One region of the Bacillus sp. BC08 genome, then DNA from elsewhere that is predicted to be linked to it. Evidence: riboswitches for the same ligand, from Rfam matches in the RefSeq annotation. Region 1 holds a riboswitch; each other region holds the start of a gene.

Region 1 (5,891 bases):
TTACGAATAGACCAAGAATTAATATTTACTCCATCAAATAAAATCCTATCATTTTTTGTTTTGTTTATGCCTATAAGACTATGAGCTAATGTTGATTTTCCAGCGCCATTATGACCTAAAAGTGCTACAATTTCCCCTTCTTTTATTGAGAAATTTACATTGTCTAATACTTTTTGTTTATTAGGATAGGAGAACGATAAATTTTCTACTTTTAATAATTCTTTGTTGGTAGGAGTGCTTTTACAAAAAACTTGCTTCTCCATCCACTCATTTATTGCGCTACTTACACTGTCTCTTTGAAGATTTTCAAATGGATATATTCCAGCATTATTACTATCAAAAGGTAATCTCTTTAATCCTTCTATGTACATAGGTTCTCTTAAGCCGATAGATGGTAATATATTTGACGTTAAAATCTCTTCTGGAGTGCCTATCGTAACAATTTCCCCTTCATCCATTAAAATGATTTTATCTAAATCCAGATTTAACATTTCTTCTATACGATGTTCAATAATTACAATTGTTTTATTATATTGTCTATGTATATCTTTAATAAGTTCTATTGTATGTAAGCTACTTACTGGATCTAAATTCGCTAAAGGTTCATCAAATAATAATATATCGGCATTCGTTGTTAACAAACCTGCTAGAGAAACAGTTTGTTTTTGACCTCCTGATAATTCATGTGGACTTTGTTTATGAAAAGAATGCAGCTTTACCTTTTTTAATGAGTCTGAAACAATTTTTTTCATAGTGTTTTGATTTACACATTCATTTTCTAAATAAAATGCTACATCTTCTTCTACTGTAAGACCAATAAATTGAGCATCTTGATCTTGCAAAATTGTTCCTACCTGTTTACTCTGTTCAAAAATACTCCCTTTCCTTGGGTCTTTTCCGGCAATTAAAATATTTCCAGTGCTACTCCCCCCATAAGAAAACGGGATTAGCCCATTGATACAATGAGCTAACGTTGACTTCCCTGAACCACTACGTCCAGCAATTAATACTTTTTCCCCAGGATATATATGAAAAGTAATGTCTTTTACAGTAGACTGCGCCGCATGCTCATATTGAAAGCTAAATTGTTCAAAAGAAATAACTGGTTGCATGTTAACATCCCTACTTTTCAATTTTTAAATGTGTATGTTTCTTATTAGACTTAGCTAGACCTATTGTAATTGGTAACCCAAGTACTAAAAATACAATAACATCCGCAATTGTTGCTCCTAATACTTGTATAACAATTTTGTCAAACGGTTCTCCCATCACAATAATATCGAATGCACCAGCAAATGTAATAGCAATGACAATACCAAGTAACCCCGCAATAGCTAAATAAGAAATATTCCCCTTATTATACGTCCCGTTTTTCACACTAAAGCCAGCTCTTTTTTGAATGAGTCCCATTGCAAATCCGATAATACCTGAACTAATAACCCATCCCCACCAAATACCCCAACCAGCGATTGTATCCGTTACAGTATGACCGATAAGTCCTATTAATAGTCCTGCCACAGGGCCAAATAACGCTCCAAAAACAGTTAAAATAGCTAATGCAGGTTTAATAAATGTATTTGGTGCAATTGAAAATCCCCAAAGTCCTAATATCCCGTATAATGCTGCTCCAATTCCGATTGCCACTACTAACTTCGTTGATAATTTGTTCATTACAATTCCCCTCTCATATTAGTCAACTTTAATTACTCTATATTTATTTTAAAAATGAATTATGCATCGACACTCCCTTTCTATACAACAAAAAATGACCTCTTATATAAGAGGTCATTTTCTTTCACGTTCAAGAATCCCCTTATCTTCCAAAAAACACATCGTGTCCTCTGCGGAATTAGCACCTTCCTATAAATGTACTTAGGGGTTGCTGAGGTTTCATAGGGCCGTTCCCTCCACCTCTCTGGATAAGTATTAATTTGTAATTCGTATTATGGCACTAAGAAGAATAAATTTCAATACTTTTCTGATTATTTTTATTTTTTGTTAAATGATACATTTAAATCATTGTATTCTTATCGGAATTATGAAATAATGAACTCACAATTGTTTCGGGAGGAATGTATGATGAAAGTAATTGGTTTAATTGGTGGACTAAGTTGGGAATCTACATCGTTATACTATAAACATATTAATACACTTACACTCTCTCAATACGATCAAAATGCAAAGCTTGTTTTATATAGCATGGATTTTGGTGAGGTAACTACTTTATTACAAAATCATCAATATGAAGAAGTGAAAAACGAATTAGTAACAGTTGCAAAAAAAGTTGAAAAGTCCGGGGCTGAATGTTTATTAATGTGTTCCAATACGGTCCATTTATTTGCTGAAGAAGTAGAACGGGAAATATCAATACCATTCCTTCACATCGGTGATGTAAGTGCTAAAGAAATAGTAGAACACAATATAAAACGTATTGGACTATTAGGAACGAGGCAAACGATGGAACAAGACTTCTACAAATCACGTCTAGCGAACTATAACATTGAGACAATCACCCCTATTAAAGAGGAGAGAGATTTTATTCATTATGTTATTTTAAATGAATTAAGTAAAGGGATTATTTCAGAATCATCAAAAGAAAAACTATTACAAATTACAAAATCATTAATTCAAAATGGTGCAGAAGGTATATTGCTAGGATGTACTGAAATTCCTTTGCTTATTTCTCAAAACGACCTTACTGTACCTGTTTTTGATACTGCTTTTATACATGCAAATACTGCTGTGCAGTTTGCAGGATAATAATATAAAAGCATAAAGGTTAAGCCTCTATGCTTTTATATTGTCCAAACTATTTATTTAAAAGAGATGTAATAACTTTGATTGCTTCTTTTGAACCACCACATTCTAAAAAACTATCATTCAGTTTTCGTATACCATGTTTATACTTTTCATTTGAAAGAGCATCTATTACCGCTTCATTTAGAGTTTGCACATTAACATGCTCTTTCAATAATCTATGTGCTGCTTCCAGCTCAGTTAATCTTTGTGCTATCATTGGTTGGTCTTTATCATGTGGAATTATGACAAATGGGACATTAAAATAAATAGCATCGTGCACACTATTCATACCGCCATGTGTAATAAAAACATCTGCTTCATTTAATATTTCTGATTGGGGTACGTATGAAGCAATTATAAAATTGTCTGGCGCTTTCTTAATTTTAGAACGATCATTTCTATCACCAATTGCCATTATAACTATTCCATCAAAATCTGAGAAAGTATCAATGCAAGTATTAAAAAAAGGTTCGAGTCCTTCAAGCAGTGTTCCCATTGAAATATAAATAACTTTCTTATCTTTAAGTAATTCAAGTGGAAACTCTACATTTGTTTTACGCTTTGAAATACTCGGACCAATAAAAATGTTATTTTCTCCGAACGCGTCGCTATTAGGTTGAAAATAACGACTTGTGTAAACGAGAGAAATATCACCCTTATTATGCATAAATTGAAGATTATTTTTGGGCTTTACTCCAAATTCGTGTTCCATTTGATATAATAATTTTTCAGAAAGTTCATCAGGATGGAATTGTATTTCTGCATTTGGATGAAAAGGTAACGTCTCCAAAAATTCTGGAGGAATTAAAAATATAGGAGAAGAAACTACGCCTGGAATTTGTAAATACTCCTTTACTAACTCTCCAGCACCAAATATATCATAAATTACGAAATCAAAATTTATTCTTTCACATAATTGTTTTGTAATTTTTAATATATATAAAGAAGTTTGAACATGTACATGAAAGAAAGAATTCAGCCCAGATGAAGTTTCATTATCAATAGAAATCTCCTTTAATAAATCTGGATGGGTATATACAGTCGCTCCCAAATCTTCAATTCTGCCTCTAAAGCGTTCTGTTGTAATATAATGTACGTGATCACCCCGTTCAGTAAAGGTTTTGACTAAACTTAATGTAGGATTTACATGTCCTTCTGCTGGAAAATTAACCATCAAAATATTTAGCACTTATTTCTCACTCCTTACATTTAAATACTCTTATTAATCATACTGTAAATATTACCGCCAATCTTCACCTAATAGTCCTATTATGCTCGCTACTTTAAATTGATAAATAATTGTCAGTTAATAACATAAAAAAAGCATCTACATAAGTAGATGCCTAACTGTGATAAGGAGTGTTCTGTGAGGTTAGAATAAGCTTTTCAGCTTGTCCTATGCTATCAATATATGATTTATTTTATAAAACGTGAATAATTGATAGAATTATTTTACCCATTTTATTCGATTAAATAGATAACATACCATTTCTACTTTATCTATTATACTATTATTCCTCGTTTCTAATTTATTCCTATGAAAAAACGCCTCTAGTTCACATGATTGCTAGAGACGCTTCGTACATGTTAATTCTCTTTAGGATCATCTATTTTTGGCGATTCTCCACTTAAACGCTTGTTTTTCAATTCGAAATAAGCATCTAAAACTTCTTTTCCAATATCAGAGTTAATGCCAGATTTATCATTAATAACCCATGGTACAACTACAGAGAACGCTACTTCCGGATTATCATATGGCGCATATCCTGCTAACGTTAGATTATAACATTCCCTTCTCTCGCCCTTTTCATTTCTTCCAATATCACTTTCACCACCATAAACTGTCTGTGCTGTTCCTGTTTTACCTGCTGGTTTATATGATGCTTTTTGGAAAGCCCTTACCCCAGTTCCATCACCTTCTTGGAATACCCTTCTAAATCCTTCTTTTACTTGATTTATATATTCCTCTTTCATATCTATTTTATTTAAAACGATTGGCTCTACTGCATGTACCACTTTTCCAATTTCATCTTTTTGCGACGTTTGCTCTCTAACCTCTTGAACAATTTGCGGCTTCATTCGATATCCACCGTTTGCAATTGTTGAAATATACTGTACAAGTTGAAGTGGTGTATACGTGTCATACTGACCAATTGAGTAGTCTAATAAGAAACCAGGTTGGTTATCTTTTTTACCAATTTGTCCAGCTGTTTCATTTGGTAAATCAATGCCCGTCGGAACACCTAATCCAAATTGCCTAAAATAATACCTCATTTTATCAAAGTACTCCTGTTTAATATTTAATGAGCTATTTTTCACATAATCCACACCTGCAATTTTTAATGCTGTATGAAACATATAAACGTTTGAAGAAACTTGTAACGCTCTTAAATCATCAATATTTCCGAACTCTTTCCAAGACTTTTTTTCCTTAGTTCCTTTAAACTTCATTGGTGCATCATAAAAATAAGTACCTGGTGTTATAGCTTTCGTTTCAAATCCAGTTAAAACTGTCGCACCTTTCACTGTTGATCCAAGTTCGTATGAACTAGTCATTGTGCCTAATGCATAGTCTTCAACTTCTGTTTTTCCGTCTTTTTCTACAAGTCTTTTCCCAGCCATCGATAATACTTGTCCGTTTTTCGGATTCATCATTACAACAAAAGCACGATCCAACATCGATTCTGAACCTTTATATGCTTTTAATATTTTTTCAATACTTTCTTCTACTTTTTTCTGCAGCTCCATATCTATTGTTAAAGTTAAGTTCTTACCGCTTTTCCCCTCAGACACTGTTTCCGTTCTAATTGTACTACCTTTTTTATCAGCAACGCTTCTTACTTCTTTTTTTGCCCCATGCAGTACATCTTCGTATTGCTGCTCGATATAACTTTTTCCAACCCTGTCATTTCGGCTATAATCACGTACCAAGTAGTAATCTAATCGTTCACTCGGTAATCCTTCATCGGAATTAGAAACATTTCCAAGAATGGATCGGAACAATCCGTCATTTACATACACTCTCTCCCAATCAACCGATACATCTACACCTGGGAGATTCGCTAAACCTTCACTAATTATAGTAAATTCTT
Region 2 (5,891 bases), on a different contig from region 1:
CCAAAGGCTTTCTTCCTTCTGTAAGTGCAAGACTTAAATCTTCTTGTAACCCTTGCTTCGTACCTTCTACAATGTAATTTGCTAGCCTTTCATCAAGAGTTAATGTTTCTTGGATAACAACATCTTTCTTTTTTGCCACGCGATAGAAGTTTGTAAATTTTTCTAACGTCTCTTGCGTCGTTTCAAAAAGCAATGCATCTGCAAGACGTTTTTCTTCCTCAGGAATTGACGCATACCGCTCTAATTTTTCCGTATTCACAATCGCATAATCTAACCCTGCTTTCGTTGCATGATATAAAAAGACGGAATTTAATACTTCGCGTCCAGCTGGTGGTAAACCAAATGATATGTTACTTACACCTAAAATCGTTAAACACTCTGGTAACGCTTCTTTAATAAGGCGAATTCCTTGTATCGTCGCTGCCGCCGAGCCAATATATTCTTCATCACCTGTACCTACAGGAAATACAAGTGCATCAAAAATAATATCTGACGGGCGTATACCATATTTCGTCGTCAATAACTCATAACTTCTTTTCGCAATTTCAAGTTTTCGTTCTGCACTAACCGCCATACCATCTTCATCAATTGTTCCTACAACAATAGCAGCACCATATTTCCGAAGAAGCGGTGTCACTTTTTTAAATCGTTCTTCTCCATCTTCTAAATTAATTGAATTAATAACAGCTTTTCCTTGAATATAAGTAAGAGCTCGCTCCATCACATTTTCATCTGTTGAATCAATCATAATCGGTACTTTTAACACTTTCGTAACTTCTGCCAAGAAGTTTTCCATATCTTCTATTTCATCGCGATCAGGATCTGCCATACAAATATCAATAATATGAGCATTTTTCTTCACTTGCGCCCTTGCGACTTCAGCAGCCTCTTCAAATTTCCCTTCTGCTACCAATCGTTTAAATTTACGTGATCCAATAACGTTTGTTCTTTCACCAACAAATAACGGTCTCATAGAATCATCATATTGAAGTGCCTCTAATCCACTAACCCCATGCCCAGCTCTCTCTTGCTGTTCACGCGGCTTAAGAGACGCTAACGCAGATTTCATTGCTTTTACATGTTCTGGTGTTGTGCCACAACAACCACCGATAATATTAACCCATCCTTCTTCAGCAAATCGCTTCACTTTTTCAGCGAGAGAAGATGGAGATTCATGATAATGTCCATCTTCATCAGGAAGACCTGCATTTGGGTAGCAAGAAATGTAACACTCCGACAAATCAGACAGGGAACGAATATGGTCTCTCATAAACTCCGGACCAGTCGCACAGTTTAATCCAACAGACAATGGCTTCATATGTTCTACCGATAAGTAAAAAGCCTCAATTGTTTGCCCAGCCAGAGTCGTTCCCATCGGTTCAATCGTTCCCGAAATCATGATGGGTACAATTTTATTTAGCTCGTCGAAAGCTGCTTGAATTCCAATATAAGCAGCCTTCACGTTACGCATATCTTGACTCGTCTCAACGAGTAATACATCTACGTCGCCATTTAATAATCCTCTTGCCTGCCGTGTATAGGCTTCAATTAATTCTTCAAACGTCACACCACCAGTAACACTAATCGCTTTCGTTGTCGGTCCCATTGCTCCCGCAACATATACTTCTTTCCCACTTTCGTTAACCGCTTGCTTTGCTAAACGCGCTGCCTTCTCATTTAGTTCCTCATCTAAATGAGACAACTCATAATCACTTAATACAATATTTGTCGCCCCAAATGTATTTGTTTCAATAATATCCGCTCCAGCTTCAATATAAGCTTTATGAATCTTTAAAATGACATCCGGCCTTGTTTCTACTAAATATTCATTACAACCTTCGTACTCTTCTCCTCCGAAATCTTCCGCAGTTAAGTCCTCTTGCTGGATCATTGTTCCCATTGCACCATCTAATATTAAGATGTTATTTTGTAATTTTTCTTCTATACATTTCATCAGTTAATACCTTCTTTCACTTCTTGCTTTTCTCTCACATATTTAACAAGATGTTCTGTAATTTCATATTTTAGAAATGGTGTAATAAGATAAATGCCGTTAAAATATTTCATCGCTGCATCAATCAATTCTTGTGAAATGCGAATCCCTTCCTCAATTGCTGCGTCTTTCGTTTCATGTCCATCCATTCTCTCCCTTATTTCTTCAGGTAGCGTAATTCCTGGCACCTCAAAATGAAGAAAATCTGCATTCCGTTTACTTATTAATGGCATAATCCCAATGAAAATAGGTTGTTCCAAATGCTTTGTCGCTTCATACACTTCTTCAATTAACGCTATATCGTAAATTGGCTGTGTTAAGAAATATTCCGCTCCAGCATCTATTTTCCGTTCCATCCGCTTAACCGCTGCTTTTAAATGTCTTACATGCGGATTAAACGCACCTCCTACTGAAAATCTTGTTGCTGGTCCTATTGATTTCCCTAAAATGGAGCGCCCATCATTCATTTCTTTGATCATCTTAATGAGCTCAATAGAGGACAAATCATATACAGAAGTAGCACCTGGAAAATCACCAACACGTGCTGGATCCCCAGTTAAAGCTAGCACTTCTTCCATGCCTAACGCTGATAAGCCTAGTAAATGAGATTGTAGTCCGATGACGTTATGGTCTCTACACGTTAAATGCGTCAATACCGGAATATCATGCTTCGTTAATAATGCCCCCATTGCCATATTCGAGACGCGAGGCGATGCTAATGAATTATCTGCTAGAGTAATAGCATCTGCTCCAGCTCTTTTCAATGCTTTTGCGCCTTCAAAAAATCGCTGCGTATCTAATGTTTTCGGTGGATCTAATTCCACTACTACTGTTGTTTGTTTTTTTGCTTTCTCTGCTAATGTGACATGAGCTTTCGAACGTTTCTCGTGTGTATGAACTACTTTTGGTCTTTGAATCGTATCCTTTTCTATTACAGGTGTAACATTTGCAATTGCACGTTTCATACTTTCAATATGTTCTGGAGTCGTGCCACAACAACCACCTAATAACCGAATACCTTGCTCAATAAATTTTGGTGTCATCGCTTCGAAATAAGCTGGACTTCCCTCATATACGTAACGTCCCTCCACATAATTTGGGAGACCTGCATTCGGATATGCTGACAAGTATCCATTTTGCGGAATCGATATCATTTTAAAAGCTTCCGTCATATGAAGCGGTCCTAGTTGGCAGTTCAATCCAACAACATTTGCACCGTAATCTAGAAGTTGTTTTAAGATTTCATTTACATCATTTCCATTTTGAGTTGTGCCTGCCTCATGCAATGCTAATTGAGCTACAATTGGAATATTCGTTTGTTTTCGTAACACCTGAACAGCATGAAGTAATTCAAACTCATCATAGAAAGTCTCTAATAGCAGTCCATCAACCTGTTCTTCTAGTAATGCACTTGCCTGCTCAAGTAGCATAAATTCTCGCTCCATATCAGTTGTTGTAACAGCTCCGATATGTTTCATGCCACCAATTGTTCCTAAAATTGCATTTCTCTCTGTCACAGATGCTTTCGCCAATTTTACTGCCGCTCTATTAATTTCAGTAACTTGATTTTCTAAACCATACATACGTAATTTCGCTTCATTTGCTCCGTACGTATTTGTTTGAATTACATCAGCCCCAGCAGCTACATATTGCTTATGAATCGATATAATTAAATCCGGATCAGATATATTTAATTCTTCAAAACTACTTTGCAAGCCATGTGAATGTAATAACGTTCCAACCGCCCCATCACCTATTACAATTCCTTTTGATAATAAATCTAGTAATTTCACAAATCTCCCTCATTTCTATCAATATAAAAACCCCCTCTTCACTTTGAAGAGGGGGACATAATCAATCCTCCTCTTATCATGCAAAACATTCGTTTTGCAGGTATTAGCACCGTTTCAAACATTTTGTTTGAAGGTTGCCGGGTTTCACAGGGCCTTTCCCTCCACCGCTCTCAATAAGAGTTTGTCTTTATTATTTTATTTATGTAGCTAAAAGGAAATACGTTCCCCTTTTAACAATGTTTGTTAATTTTTTAATAAATTTAGCATGCACAAATGCAAAAGTCAATGACACTTGCGGAAAAATAAAAATTATTTAAAATAAAGTTGCAATTCAATTATCTTTTGTTGTAAAGTTAAAAACATAATAAAATTTCATACGAACATTCTTATCTAGAGAGGTAGAGGGACTGGCCCTATGACGCCTCAGCAACCATTAACATTTGTTAATAAGGTGCTAATTCCAGCAAATTGTGAAAAATTTGACAGATGAGAAGAAGACTCTATTCAAACCGAAAGCCTTCTTCTTAGAAGGCTTTTTTTATTTTCCCCCGCTATTTGAGGGCAGTAAGATTCCCAACTCAAAATTCAGCTGAAGCAAAGAAGTTAGGTGAGAATCGACTGCCCGTAAAAGCCCGATTGGTGAGGGCTGATGATCAGTGGGGGATGCCCCCTCACTGATTAATGTTTCACTTTACATTCACTTAATTGTTAATTTAAAAAGGAGGAATTTTTACATGTCAACTATTGAAACAAAACTAGCACAAATCGGAAACCGGAGCGAAACTACAACAGGAACTGTTAATCCGCCTGTTTATTTCTCAACTGCTTATCGTCACGAAGGAATTGGTAAATCTACTGGTTTTGACTATTCACGAACTGGAAATCCAACTCGCGGTCTTTTAGAACAGGCAATCGCAGACTTAGAATACGGCGAACAAGGTTATGCCTGTAGCTCCGGAATGGCGGCTGTTCTCCTCGTCCTTTCGCTATTCCGTTCTGGAGACGAACTTATTGTGTCTGAAGATTTATACGGTGGCACTTATCGATTATTTTCTGAGCACGAAAAAAAGTGGAACGTTCGATGTAGATACGTAAATACACAATCTATTAAACAAATTGAGAAAGCTATCACAACTGAAACGAAAGCTATTTTCATAGAAACTCCGACTAATCCATTAATGCAAGTTACTGATATTACCGCTGTCGCAACTGTAGCAAAAAGACACGGACTACTCCTTATTGTCGACAACACATTCTACACACCTTATATACAGCAGCCATTAACAGAAGGTGCAGACATTGTACTGCATAGTGCAACGAAATATTTAGGCGGGCATAACGATGTACTAAGCGGACTTGTCGTTGCAAAAGGAAAGGAACTTTGTGAGGAAATCGCTCATTATCATAATGCATCAGGCGCGGTCTTAAGCCCATTTGATTCATGGCTATTAATTCGTGGTATGAAAACGTTAGCGCTTCGCATGAGACAACATGAAGAAAATGCAAAAGCAGTTGTTGCTTATTTAAATGATGAAGATGGTGTGACAGATGTATTTTATCCTGGAAGAGGCGGCATGATCTCATTTCGTTTAAAAGATGAAACTTGGATCAATCCATTCCTACAATCTTTATCCTTAATTACATTTGCTGAAAGTCTCGGTGGTGTTGAAAGTTTAATGACATATCCGGCAACACAAACACACGCTGATATTCCTGAAGAAATCAGAACAGCAAACGGTGTATGTAATCGTCTTCTTCGATTTTCCGTCGGTATTGAAAATAGTAACGATTTAATTCAAGACTTACAGCAAGCCATTAAACTTGTAAAAGAAGGTGTAAGAATATGAGTTATTCTATAGATACACTTTTACTACACAACCAATATAAACACGACTCGCAAACAGGAGCTGTTAACGTTCCCATCTATAACACATCAACATTCCACCAATTTGATGTAGATACGTTCGGGAAATATGACTATAGCCGCTCTGGTAATCCAACACGTGAAGCGCTTGAAGATATCATTGCTTTATTAGAAGGCGGAACAAAAGGATTTGCCTTCGCATCGGGAATTGCAGCGATTTCTACTGCATTCCTCCTTCTTT
Region 3 (5,891 bases), on a different contig from region 1:
TTAATTCCTTCTACAATTGCTTCTGCAAGTGGGTGTTCAGAATTTTTTTCTGCCGCACCTACTAAACGTAGTATTTCTTCTTCATGGAATCCATCTGCTACCATTACATCTGTTAACACCGGCTTCCCATTTGTTACAGTACCTGTTTTATCTAGAATAACTGTATCTAATCGGTGTGTTGCTTCTAAATGCTCCCCGCCTTTAAATAAAATGCCATACTCAGCCGATCTTCCTGATCCCGCCATAATAGATGTAGGCGTTGCAAGACCTAATGCGCACGGACAAGCGATAACAAGTACGGCTATCATTTTCTCAAGTGCTCCGCCAAAATCACCAGGTGTAACAAATAGCATCCACACTGCAAATGTGATAATAGCAATCACAACTACAACCGGTACGAAAATACCTGAAATTTGATCTGCTACCCTTTGAATAGGCGCTTTTGAACCTTGAGCCTCTTCTACTACTTTAATAATTTGAGCTAATGCAGTATCTCTTCCTACCTTAGTTGCTTTCACTTTTAAAAAGCCATTTTTATTTATTGTAGAACCGATTACTACATCCCCAATTGTTTTATCAACCGGGATACTCTCGCCTGTTAACATCGATTCATCTATTGCTGACTTTCCTTCTACAATTTCCCCATCTACCGGGATTTTTTCCCCTGGCTTCACATAAACGATATCACCAGCTACCACTTCTTCAATTAAAATTTTTATTTCTGTTCCATCTCGTACAACAGTAGCGGTTTTCGCCTGTAACCCCATTAATTTTTTAATTGCTTCTGACGAGCGTCCTTTTGCTTTCGCCTCAAATAATTTACCTAAAATAATTAATGTAATAAGTACTGCACTCGTTTCAAAATACAAGTCTGTCATATGTTCCGAAGAACCAATCGACCTAATACTTAAATACACACTGTAGAAATATGCCGCAGACGTTCCAAGTGCAACGAGAACATCCATATTGGCGCTTTTATTACGTAACGCTTTATAAGCCCCAACATAAAACTGCCCACCAATGATAAACTGAACTGGAGTTGCAAGAGCTAGTTGCACCCAAGGGTTCATAAGCATATCAGGTAAATAAATAAACGATGTAAATGAGAAATGACTTACCATTGCCCACAATAACGGAAATGATAAAATAAACGAAATGATAAATTTCTTCTTTTGTCGCTCAATTTCTTGTAAGCGATGATCAGTTGATCCATTTTGCTCATCTGATTTCACTTCTAATTTATATCCTAATTTCGTAATTGCACTCTTCATTTCATTTACATTAATTTCATCAGGATTAAAATCTACTGTAGCTGATTCTAAAGCAAAATTCACTGTCGCTCCGTTCACACCTTCTAACTTATTTAAACGTTTTTCTACTCTATTGGCACATGCTGCGCATGTCATCCCTGAAACAGTAAACTCAGCTTTATCACTGACAATTCCATAACCTAACGATTCAACTTTTTGCTTAAATTGTTGCGGATTTGTTTTTTGGGGATCATACATTATTTTTGTTTTTTCAAGTGCAAAATTTACATTTGCATCATGAACACCTTCTACTTTTTTCAGACCTTTTTCAATTCTATTCGCACATGCCGCACATGTCATTCCTGATATTTGAAGATTGGCCTCTTTTTGTTCATTCATGTCTCTCACCTCTATATACCCTGACAAGGTATAATTATTAACAAAATAAATCGTACTTCCTATAAAGTACGATTTATTTCCATATCTAAAAATAATTATTGAACATCGTATCCTTGATCTTCAATTACAGCAACGATATCTTTTAACGTTACAACTGATGAGTCGATAGTAACTTCAACAGTTCCTTCTGCTAATTGAACTTTCACTTGTTCAACACCGTTTAGTTCTTTCACACTGCTTTCAATTGAATTTACACAATGTCCACAAGACATACCTTCAACTTGTAATGTTAACTGTTCCATTTAAAATCCTCCTCTTGTTTCTTCATTGTTTGTTAATCACAACCTCATCTTACCATACCCCCCTAAGGTAATCAATGGTTTTGTATCATGATTTTTCAATTATTTTCTAAAAGTTTATTTTACACACATTTTTTCACACCAATACCCCAAAATCCTATATGAAGGTAAACAAAAAACAAGCCAGTTACATACTAGCTTGTTTTTACGCTTTTGAAAAACGTTCAAATACTGTCATTAATTCTTCAATTGCTTCGTCACCATTGCCATCTTTAATAGCACCTGAAACACAATGACTTGTATGGTTTTTTAATACACCCATTCCTACTTTTTTCATCGCTGCATTAATCGCTGAAATTTGCACTAAAATATCCACGCAATAACGATCATTTTCAATCATATTTTGAATACCGCGGACTTGTCCTTCAATTCTCTTTAATCTATTTATAATTTGTTCTTTTTCTTTTTCTGATCTATGTGTTACCGCTTCATGCTCTTTATGATCCATATTATCACCTTCTTAAAGTTTCTCTTCATCCAATAAAACAATTGCTTTTACGAGTATACCAATTATAGCACTAATTATCTACGTATGATACCCCATAAGAGTATATTTCCACTCTATGCTTATTCTTAACAATTTATTAGCTTCTCAGTCTAGATTTTCATGATACCCTATCCTTTTTCAAAAAAACATTACATTCTCCATCAAAACTCAATAAAGTAAAATTCTTAATCACTTTTGTGCTATGTTCTTCAACTAAAGCCTCCATTCGTGTACATTCCCTAACAATTTCTCGTTACAAATATAAAAGGGCTACCTTAGTAGCCCTTAATAAAATAATTAATTTTCACCAGTTTTAAAATACTAAGTTGTAAAGAGCGCAATTCCTTAGTTTTCAAAGTTATTCTTTTACAGGTATAACAGCACCGTTATATTCCTTATTAATAAAATCTTCAATTTCTTTCGAATGCAATACTTCTACAAGTGCTTTAATTTCTTTCTTATCTTTGTCACCTTTACGAACTGCAACTACGTTTACATATGGAGAATCCTTACCTTCAATCGCAATTGCATCTTTTCTTGGATTTAATTTTGCATCAATTGCATAGTTAGCATTAATTAAAATAGCATCCCCTTCTTTATTTTTATACATTTGCGTTAATAAACCAGGCTCAATATCTGTTTTGAATTTCAAATTTTTCGGATTTTCTGCAATATCTTTTACGGTTGCTTTTACAGGATCTATACCATCTTTAATTTTTACAATGCCTTCTTTTTGTAAAATCGCTAAACCACGTCCATGATCAGTAATTGCATTACTCATAATAATTGTTGCACCATCTGGAAGCTCTTTTAGATTTTTATATTTTTGAGAATATAAACCGATTGGTTCAATGTGTATTTTTCCAGCTACTTCAAAATCATATTTTTTGTCTTTCATTTCTTTCTCTAAGAATGGAATACCTTGGAAATAATTTGCATCTAAATCTTCATTCGCCAATGATTTATTTGGTAATACGTAGTCTTGGAATTTTTTAATTTCTAGTTCTACACCTTTTTTCTCAAGTAATGGTTTTGCTTTTTCCAAAATTACTGCATGAGGTACATTAGAAGCACCAACAACAAGCTTATCTTCACTTTTTCCTCCACAAGCAGTTAAACCAAAAATTGCCGTTGTAATAAGTCCTGATAGTAATAGTTTTTTCATGTTGTAAACACCCTTCTTCTTTTATGTATTTATTTATTAATTCACGCTGTAACAAATCAATAATCCATTTTATTAGAACAACACTAGGACATGCACAAATTAGTTCATCGATTTTCACATCGTTATTCCTTCTAAACACGGACTGTATAAATCGCTCTATTTCCCCTCAGAATAGTCTTACAACAAAAAAACCTTTCTGCCCTTAGAATGAGCAGAAAGGTTTGTATGCATATATCGATACTATCCCTTTCTCTCATCTCTCAAAGCATTTGCTTTGCAGGAATTAGCACCATTTCAATGTAAAAATTGATGGTTGCTGGGTTTCACAGGGCACAGTCCCTCCACCTCTCTGGATAAGAGAAATCAGATTTAATTTTCATCTGATTCAAAATCTATTAAATTTTTCATATTTTATGAATTGAATTCTATCAACATAAAATCGTTATGTCAATAAACATTTATGAAAAAACAAAACTTCAATATACTATGTTAATAGTTGTGTGGCATTACCCCTAGAAATTCATCAATTAAAACCACTTATTTTATCCTTAGATTCATTGTTATACAGTAGCGCGGTAATATCTTGCACGACTTAAAACAAATACTGGCACCTAGTCATCACCTATCGATTTATACTTTGTAACTCTTTAATAAAGCAATCAAACCCTGCTCTACCCTCTTTATTCACCTTATAAACACCAGCATCTTCTAAGACGCGTTCAAATTTCTTTGCAACTTCAATTTGAAGAAATCTTTTAATGTTGTCTTCTGTATATCCCCCCTGGGCTTTTAATTCATCTGCCCATTTTTGATGAATTTTAGGAACATTCCCCCCCTTATCTAACAAATACAGCTCCACTTCATAAAGCTCCACAATCAAACGTGGGGGGAGAATTGCTAAGCCCATAACTTCAATAAGTCCTATATTTTCTTTTTTAATATGTTGTACATCTGGATGTGGATGAAAAATTCCATCAGGGTATTCTTCACTCACATTATTATCACGAAGTACAAGGTCAATTTCGTACTTTTCTTTACGTCGCCGTACAATTGGTGTAATTGTATGATGTTTTGTACCATCTTTTGATTGCGCACGAATTTGTAAGGATTCATCTGAATAGTTCTTCCAACTTTCATGGATATAGGTGCTGGCATTAATTAGTTCGTCTTTATTTAGGGAAGAAAGACGAATCACACTCATTGGCCAGTTGACGATACCACAAGAAGTATTTGGATAGGCAGGTAATTCAAATGTTTTAAGAACGTTAGCCTTTGCCATTGGAAAGTTATGGCGTCCAGATTGATAATGATCATGACTTAAAATAGACCCTCCTACAATAGGTAAATCCGCATTTGAACCAATAAAGTAGTGTGGCATTATTTCTACAAAACTAAACAAACGAGAAAATGCCTCACGAGAAATTTTCATTGGACGATGCTTTTTAGATAGTACGATGGAGTGTTCGTTAAAGTAGGCATATGGTGAATATTGAAACCCCCACTCTTCTCCATCTAGCTCAATATTAATGATTCGGTGATTGCTTCTACCTGGATGGTTCAAGCGACCAAAATAGCCTTCATTTTCAATACAAAGTAAACATTTTGGATAATTACCCTTCGGTGTATTTCTAGCTGCCATGATCTCTTTGGGGTCTTTCTCTGGTTTGGATAAATTTATAGTAATCTCCAGTTCGCCATATTTTGATTCTGCTACATATTGAATATTTTTTTCCATTGCACGTGTCTTTATGTAATCATTTCGTTTACTAAGTTCAAAGAAATAATCCGTTGCTTGTTTAGGACTTGTACGATATGCCTTCTGAAAATTCGCATTAACCTTAGATGGAAGTGGCGTAATCACATCCATTAAAAGCGCTTCAAACATTTCACAATTAACTTGATTTTTAGAGATTTTTAGATTTTCCATCGCTTTATTTATCAGTGTATTTAACAGCACGTGCGGGTCCATTTCGACTACACTATTAATCTCACCCATGTCCGATTCGCCAATCAAACGTAATAGTTGATTGTGCGTATAAATTCGGTCACTTTCTTCAATGGCTCCATTATCAATTGCAAGTGTAGTAAAATCATAAATTGCTTGGCTTGTTTCCATCTTTTTCACCCCATTCATTATCCGATTGCTGTAGTTCCACTACCAATGTGTGCTACATAAAAGACAGGCGCATATCCTACAACTTTAAGATATTCCTCATAAACATTGTTTTTAA
Region 4 (5,891 bases), on a different contig from region 1:
ATGACTCTCCCCCTCTCTCAATCATAATCGGTACTTTCACTTCTATTTGTGTACCTTTATTTGGAAAACTAAGTACTTTTAATGTACCACCAATTTCATGAACGCGCTCTTGCATTGATCTTAAACCATACGAACCAGCCTTATTAACCCCTACTTTAAAACCGACACCATCATCAATAATTTTCAATATTGCATATTGCTCAATTTTACGTAGACGTACTTCCGTTTTCTTTGCCTTCGCATGCCGTAAAGTATTAGACAGCGCCTCTTGTACAATACGGAATAAATGATCTTCTACACCTTTTTTTAATTGAATTGGTTCAATTAACCATTCAATTTTCATATGTTGCTTTCTAGACAGTTCTGTTAATAATTCTTCTATACCCTCTGTTAGTTTCTTACCTTCTAACTGCACTGGGCGTAGATGAAGAAGTAATGCTCTCATCTCTGACTGTGCATTTACAACCATATTTTCAACAAGCTGCAACTGCTTTTTCGTCATTTCTGGAATTTCAGCTACTTGTTCATTAATAGCCGACATCATCATCGACATTGCAAAAAGCTGCTGACTTACAGAATCATGCAGCTCCCTCGCTAATCGATGCCTTTCCTGGGAAATCGCTTCTTGTCTCATCTCTTCATTCCAATGAGCTCGTTCATTCGTTACTTTTTGAAAGAGTCCAGCTTGCTCCTCTAATCGACGAGCCAGAACGATTACTTTTCGTTCCACTTCATGAAATTCATCATCTGCAGTAAATGAAACATCGCTCGGAAAATTCCCTCGCTCTACTTCAAATAGAAAAGTATTTAATCCTTGTATACGCTGCTCTATATAGTAACCGATTGCATATCCTACAATTCCCCCGATAAGTAAACTTGTAGTCATAATAAACAAGCCAATTGGAACAGAAGCGATGGATTCCTTCCATAATAAATCATACACTTGTTGCTCGCTTTTCCATACATATACAATTGTACAAATAAGTGCGATACTAACAGAGGACAACATAGAATAACGAATATACATCCACGAAATATTTTTTTGTTTTTTCATTATACTTTCCTCACTTCCGTATCGCCTACGACAAGCGAAGAAATAATTTTAATACGACGAGGAGCCTCTTTATACTGCTCTGTTCTAAATGTAACATTGCGGTTAAATCCTGTTTCTTCATGACCTGGCAGAAGCACACGTCCGACAATAACAGAATGATTTAAAGACAGTTCAATATCATATGGCACATATAAACGGATATTACCAACGACACCGCGAATAACAATTACCGTCTCCCCTTCTGGGATCATAGCAGTTGTTAAATCTATTTCCACATCACAAGCACCATATTGAACATTAATATCCTCAAGTTCATAAATATGATCCATCATTCGTATATTCCCTACAAACATATTTTTTAAATACGGTTCTGTACGATATATTTGCTTCTCTTCGTCTATAATTCCTTTTTCTTTAATTTCAACCTTCATTGCTTTTTGCTGATGTCCTTGTTGAATCAGTTGATAACCAATTAAAGCTAAACAAGCAAATACGACAAGAACAAATGCTGCTGATGAAAATAAGAAGAATAAAAATACGATACCACCAACAAATAAAAATACATTTCCCCGTACGTAACGATTCTTTTTACGATAATGCCTTCCAAACATAAGCATAATAAATGCAAAAATGAGACCACCTGGTTCAAAATGTCCAAGTATCATATCAAGAAAAAGACCGAATCCAAATATGATGAGGAGCATCCCCATTAATTGTGTTTTTGAAAAATGCTTCTTCATTTCAGCTCCCCCCTTCTTTTCACATATACATAGAAGAAAAGGCATTGCTTTCCAACACCTTTTCTCCTATCACTATATCATAAGCCTGTTTTATAATATACTACTATTATTTTGTTAACTCTTTCGTTAACGATACATCATTCTTTTCTTTCATTTCACGCTCAAGCTTTGCAATCTTCATATCAAATGTGTCACGTTCATGCTCCTCATTCATACGAGTTTCTAAGTCACGAATATGATCTTCAATTTCTTCAAAGCGTAAGAATGGATTATTTTCATCCATTTTATGCATCGCAGTATTCATACGACGATTTGCATGTGCCATATTTTCACGTGCCATTAGTTCCATGCGCTTTGCGTGCATTTCTTTTAATTTATTTTTCATTTCAGAAAGACGACGCTCTAACTCATCGATTTGCTCTACAACACCTGCATACATTTCTTCTAATCGAGTTACTTGCCCTTCATAATAAGCTACTTCTTCTAATGCACGTTCGTGTAACTGTAATTCGCCTGCTTCTTGAGCGATGATAGCCTGTTTTGATCTTTTATTAACGAAATAACGTGCTTGCTCAAGCTCACGAGCGAAATTAGATTTTAATGTTTTATGACGCTGAATTAACTTCTCAATTTTTGTTGTTTCACGCTCACTATCGCGTAAATATTGATTTAACATAGCGATTGGATTTTTTCTTTCTTTCTCATCTAACACATTATGAAAATCTGCTAAAATTGCATCGCGTACACGTCCGAATAAAGATTGTTTCATTATAATCTTCCTCTCTTCTACTTTATAAATTTAATTTGATTTTTATTAATTTTTTATTAGTTTTTCATTAACTTGTTCCACTCATCTTCAAAGTTGCTATATGGTTTAGAACTTTCTGGTGCAGAATCAACAACTACATTTTTTTCTTTTTTCCACTCACGGTATCCGTAGTATAAAACTACTAATGCTGCGATACCGATTAGTGCTGGGGAATGAGAAAGGGCGATGGACAAGCCGATCAAACCAACAATACCCCAAGCTAACTTTCCAAAAAATGATTGTGCTCGCACAAATGATTTATAGCTCCAATACACAACTCCTGCTCCAATTGCGAACCCTATAATACCAGCAAGACTGCCAAGAGCAATTAAAGCTAAAATACCAGCCGCGATAAACGCTAGAAATTGTTTCATCTTGTGCTTGCCTCCCTTCGATTTGATACTCTTATCTTAACTATTTTTTCATCTTTCCATAACGAGCTTAAGAACCGTTTTTAACTCAGACTTAAGACCGAGTCACATTCAGCCTTTTGTAAAAACTACGATTGGATAGGATGTTTCACTCTTTTATTGCACATAAAAAGCCGTACAGAGAATACTCTCTGTACGGCTTTCGTTACTATGCATAAACTTCATTTTTCATTATGCTGTTTTATGATATTCTTTCTTTCCCGCCACTTTAGAAAACCTCGGGAAACCAATTAATATAGAAATAATTCCACATACTCCAACTAAGATTGGATAAAACGCATATGGTAACAATTCAATTGGAGATAACGCCGCAAACCCTGCTGCTGTTAACATTTGAGCACCATACGGGATTAACCCTTGCACACAGCATGAGAAAAGATCTAATACACTCGCTGATTTACGAGGATCAATTTCATACTGATCTGCAATGTTTTTCGCAAGCGGACCTGTAAAGATAATAGAAATCGTATTATTCGCTGTACACATATTCGTCATACTTACTAAGCCAGCGATACCGAACTCTGCTCCTTTTTTCGAACGAATGTTACGCGTTAAAATATTCATTAAATATTGAATGCCACCATTATATTGAATCAGTTCGACCATACCGCCAATTAAAATAGCAAGTAATACTAACTCCATCATACCGCCCATTCCAGTTGTTACACTTTTAAAGAAACTCTCTAACGTGTAACTTCCATCTAAAAGACCGATAACACCGGATAGTACTGTCCCACCAGTTAACACAATAAGCACATTCCAACCAAGTAGCGCTGTAATAAGTACTCCTGCATACGGTAAAATCTTTATCCAGTCAAAGCTATGCGCTTTAATCTGCGTATCGCTTCCTAAAGTAACGATTACTAAAAGTACAATTGTAATAATAGCCGCCGGTAATACAATTAAAAAGTTCGTTTTAAACTTATCTTTCATTTCTGTTCCTTGCGAACGTACAGCTGCGATTGTTGTATCTGAAATAAATGATAAATTATCACCAAACATCGCTCCACCAACAACAGTAGCCATCGTAAGTGCAATGGAGATATCAGTTTGCCCACTAATACCTACAGCAATTGGTGCTAATGCAGCTATTGTTCCCATTGAAGTTCCCATCGCTAACGAAATAAATGCCCCTATAACAAAAATTCCAGCTACGATAAATCCTTGCGGTAAAACGGATAACGCTAAGTTAACTGTAGAATCAACGCCGCCCATCCCTTTTGCTGTTTCAGAAAATGCTCCTGCAAGCACAAAAATTAGAACCATAATCATAATATCTGGGTTCCCTGCACCTTTAGCAAATCGCTCTACTTTTACATTAAAGCTTTCTTTACGATTTATTGCTAAAGCGACCCCTACAGCAATTGAAATTGCTACAAGTATTGGCAATTTATAGAAATCACCTGTAATAATCCCAGAACCAATAAATAGCGCCAAAAATATCCCAAGTGGTAATAAAGCCAAACCGTTTCCTCTCGTTTCTTTCAAAGTACCATCTCTCCCTAGTTTCAACCTTTTTCTAATGAATAACAAAAGACCTCTTCCAATGAGAAGAGGTCTTATACATCTATAAGAAACACTCTTCTCATCTTTCAAGCACATGCTTGCTGGATTTGGCACAGCACTCTGAAATCGAGTCCGCTGCCGAGGCATCGTAGGGCCAGTCCCTCCGCCTCTCTTTATAAGAAGGTTTCATATTTATTTTTTAATAATAATTTCTTCCCTAACTTTACTCGCTTACAAAACAAAAGTCAATTATTTTTTGTATAGATTTTTTTGGTAATTATGCAAAAATTTGAATACAATAATCATTTTAACTTTTTGATTTCTTCTTCTAATATTGAAATCCAATAAAATTCACTACTTTTTATTGCAGCTATTATCCATTTCGTAGTGTACCAAGCTAACTCATACTCTTCTTTTGTAACATCGCCACTTTTATAAGCATCCTCTAACTCATCTTCATCCAATATATACATTTTACCGTTCGGTAATAATACTACATCTAAATATAAATCATCAAAATACGGCAAACCACGGTCGTCTATTTCATATTTTTTCGCCACATCAATATAATATTGCACTAATTTTTTCTGATCATCTAACATAGCTGTAATCGCAAAGTTTTTCCCGGCTACGAAATATTGAATCCACGTATACTGATTCCCCGCAATACAAAGTTCTTTACCATCATATTCTTTACAACTAGGTTCTCTCACCTTTTTTATTTCCAGTATTCCTAGCATTCCCTCTTCTATTTGCTTAACCGTATAATCTTTCTCTATTAGTCGCTTCCACGAAGAACCGTCACCATATTTACGTTTCATTACGTCCGCTTCCCTTCTATATAGAAAAGCCCCCACATATTATGTGAGAGCTTGTTCAAATTATAATTAAGCTGCTTGCTTATTAGAAATTTCTTTCAAATAGGCCTGTCCTTTTTCAGCGTCATACTGACCTTCCCACTTAGACATAACTACAGCCGCTAAAGAGTTACCTACAACGTTAACTGCTGTACGAGCCATATCTAAAATACGGTCAATACCAGCGATGAATGCTAAACCTTCAGCTGGAATACCTACTGTACCAAGTGTTGCTAACAATACAACGAACGATACGCCCGGTACACCCGCAATACCTTTTGATGTAAGCATTAATACAAGTAATAATGTAATTTGTTGTGTAATAGATAAATCAATACCGTACATTTGCGCTAAGAAAATAGCTGCAATTGCTTGATATAAAGTTGATCCATCTAAGTTAAATGAATAACCTGTTGGAATAACGAAAGATGTAATTGCCTTTGGACAACCGAACTTCTCCATTTTCTCCATGATTTTCGGTAAAACTGTTTCTGA

The links. A riboswitch is a leader RNA that binds a small molecule or an ion and turns the genes downstream of it on or off. The one in region 1 is predicted to bind S-adenosylmethionine.
Region 2: another riboswitch for S-adenosylmethionine. It lies ahead of ACXVYO_RS21095 (bifunctional homocysteine S-methyltransferase/methylenetetrahydrofolate reductase); the one in region 1 lies ahead of ACXVYO_RS13215 (ECF-type riboflavin transporter substrate-binding protein).
Region 3: another riboswitch for S-adenosylmethionine. It lies ahead of metQ (methionine ABC transporter substrate-binding lipoprotein MetQ); the one in region 1 lies ahead of ACXVYO_RS13215 (ECF-type riboflavin transporter substrate-binding protein).
Region 4: another riboswitch for S-adenosylmethionine. It lies ahead of ACXVYO_RS05560 (Na+/H+ antiporter NhaC family protein); the one in region 1 lies ahead of ACXVYO_RS13215 (ECF-type riboflavin transporter substrate-binding protein).

The regions. Positions count from the first base shown of each region.
Region 1 covers NZ_JBTGPA010000031.1:491,203-497,093, forward strand. Annotated here, with positions in the region: gene ACXVYO_RS13210 (ABC transporter ATP-binding protein) at 1-1,112, opposite strand, end outside; gene ACXVYO_RS13215 (ECF-type riboflavin transporter substrate-binding protein) at 1,123-1,671, opposite strand; SAM riboswitch class I at 1,811-1,926, opposite strand; gene ACXVYO_RS13220 (aspartate/glutamate racemase family protein) at 2,077-2,760, shown strand; gene ACXVYO_RS13225 (macrolide family glycosyltransferase) at 2,810-3,988, opposite strand; gene ACXVYO_RS13230 (peptidoglycan D,D-transpeptidase FtsI family protein) at 4,387-5,891, opposite strand, start outside.
Region 2 covers NZ_JBTGPA010000035.1:578,040-583,930, reverse strand. Annotated here, with positions in the region: gene metH (methionine synthase) at 1-1,954, opposite strand, end outside; gene ACXVYO_RS21095 (bifunctional homocysteine S-methyltransferase/methylenetetrahydrofolate reductase) at 1,954-3,786, opposite strand; SAM riboswitch class I at 3,857-3,966, opposite strand; SAM riboswitch class I at 4,170-4,279, shown strand; gene metI (cystathionine gamma-synthase/O-acetylhomoserine thiolyase) at 4,521-5,633, shown strand; gene metC (cystathionine beta-lyase) at 5,630-5,891, shown strand, end outside.
Region 3 covers NZ_JBTGPA010000024.1:18,410-24,300, forward strand. Annotated here, with positions in the region: gene ACXVYO_RS05760 (heavy metal translocating P-type ATPase) at 1-1,649, opposite strand, end outside; gene copZ (copper chaperone CopZ) at 1,745-1,951, opposite strand; gene ACXVYO_RS05770 (metal-sensing transcriptional repressor) at 2,154-2,456, opposite strand; gene metQ (methionine ABC transporter substrate-binding lipoprotein MetQ) at 2,854-3,660, opposite strand; SAM riboswitch class I at 3,911-4,020, opposite strand; gene galT (UDP-glucose--hexose-1-phosphate uridylyltransferase) at 4,283-5,794, opposite strand; gene ACXVYO_RS05785 (galactokinase) at 5,794-5,891, opposite strand, start outside.
Region 4 covers NZ_JBTGPA010000023.1:124,025-129,915, reverse strand. Annotated here, with positions in the region: gene ACXVYO_RS05580 (sensor histidine kinase) at 1-1,054, opposite strand, end outside; gene ACXVYO_RS05585 (response regulator) at 1-2, opposite strand, end outside; gene liaF (cell wall-active antibiotics response protein LiaF) at 1,054-1,794, opposite strand; gene ACXVYO_RS05570 (PspA/IM30 family protein) at 1,901-2,563, opposite strand; gene ACXVYO_RS05565 (lmo0954 family membrane protein) at 2,620-2,976, opposite strand; gene ACXVYO_RS05560 (Na+/H+ antiporter NhaC family protein) at 3,205-4,521, opposite strand; SAM riboswitch class I at 4,616-4,721, opposite strand; gene ACXVYO_RS05555 (DUF402 domain-containing protein) at 4,842-5,360, opposite strand; gene gltP (glutamate/aspartate:proton symporter GltP) at 5,427-5,891, opposite strand, start outside.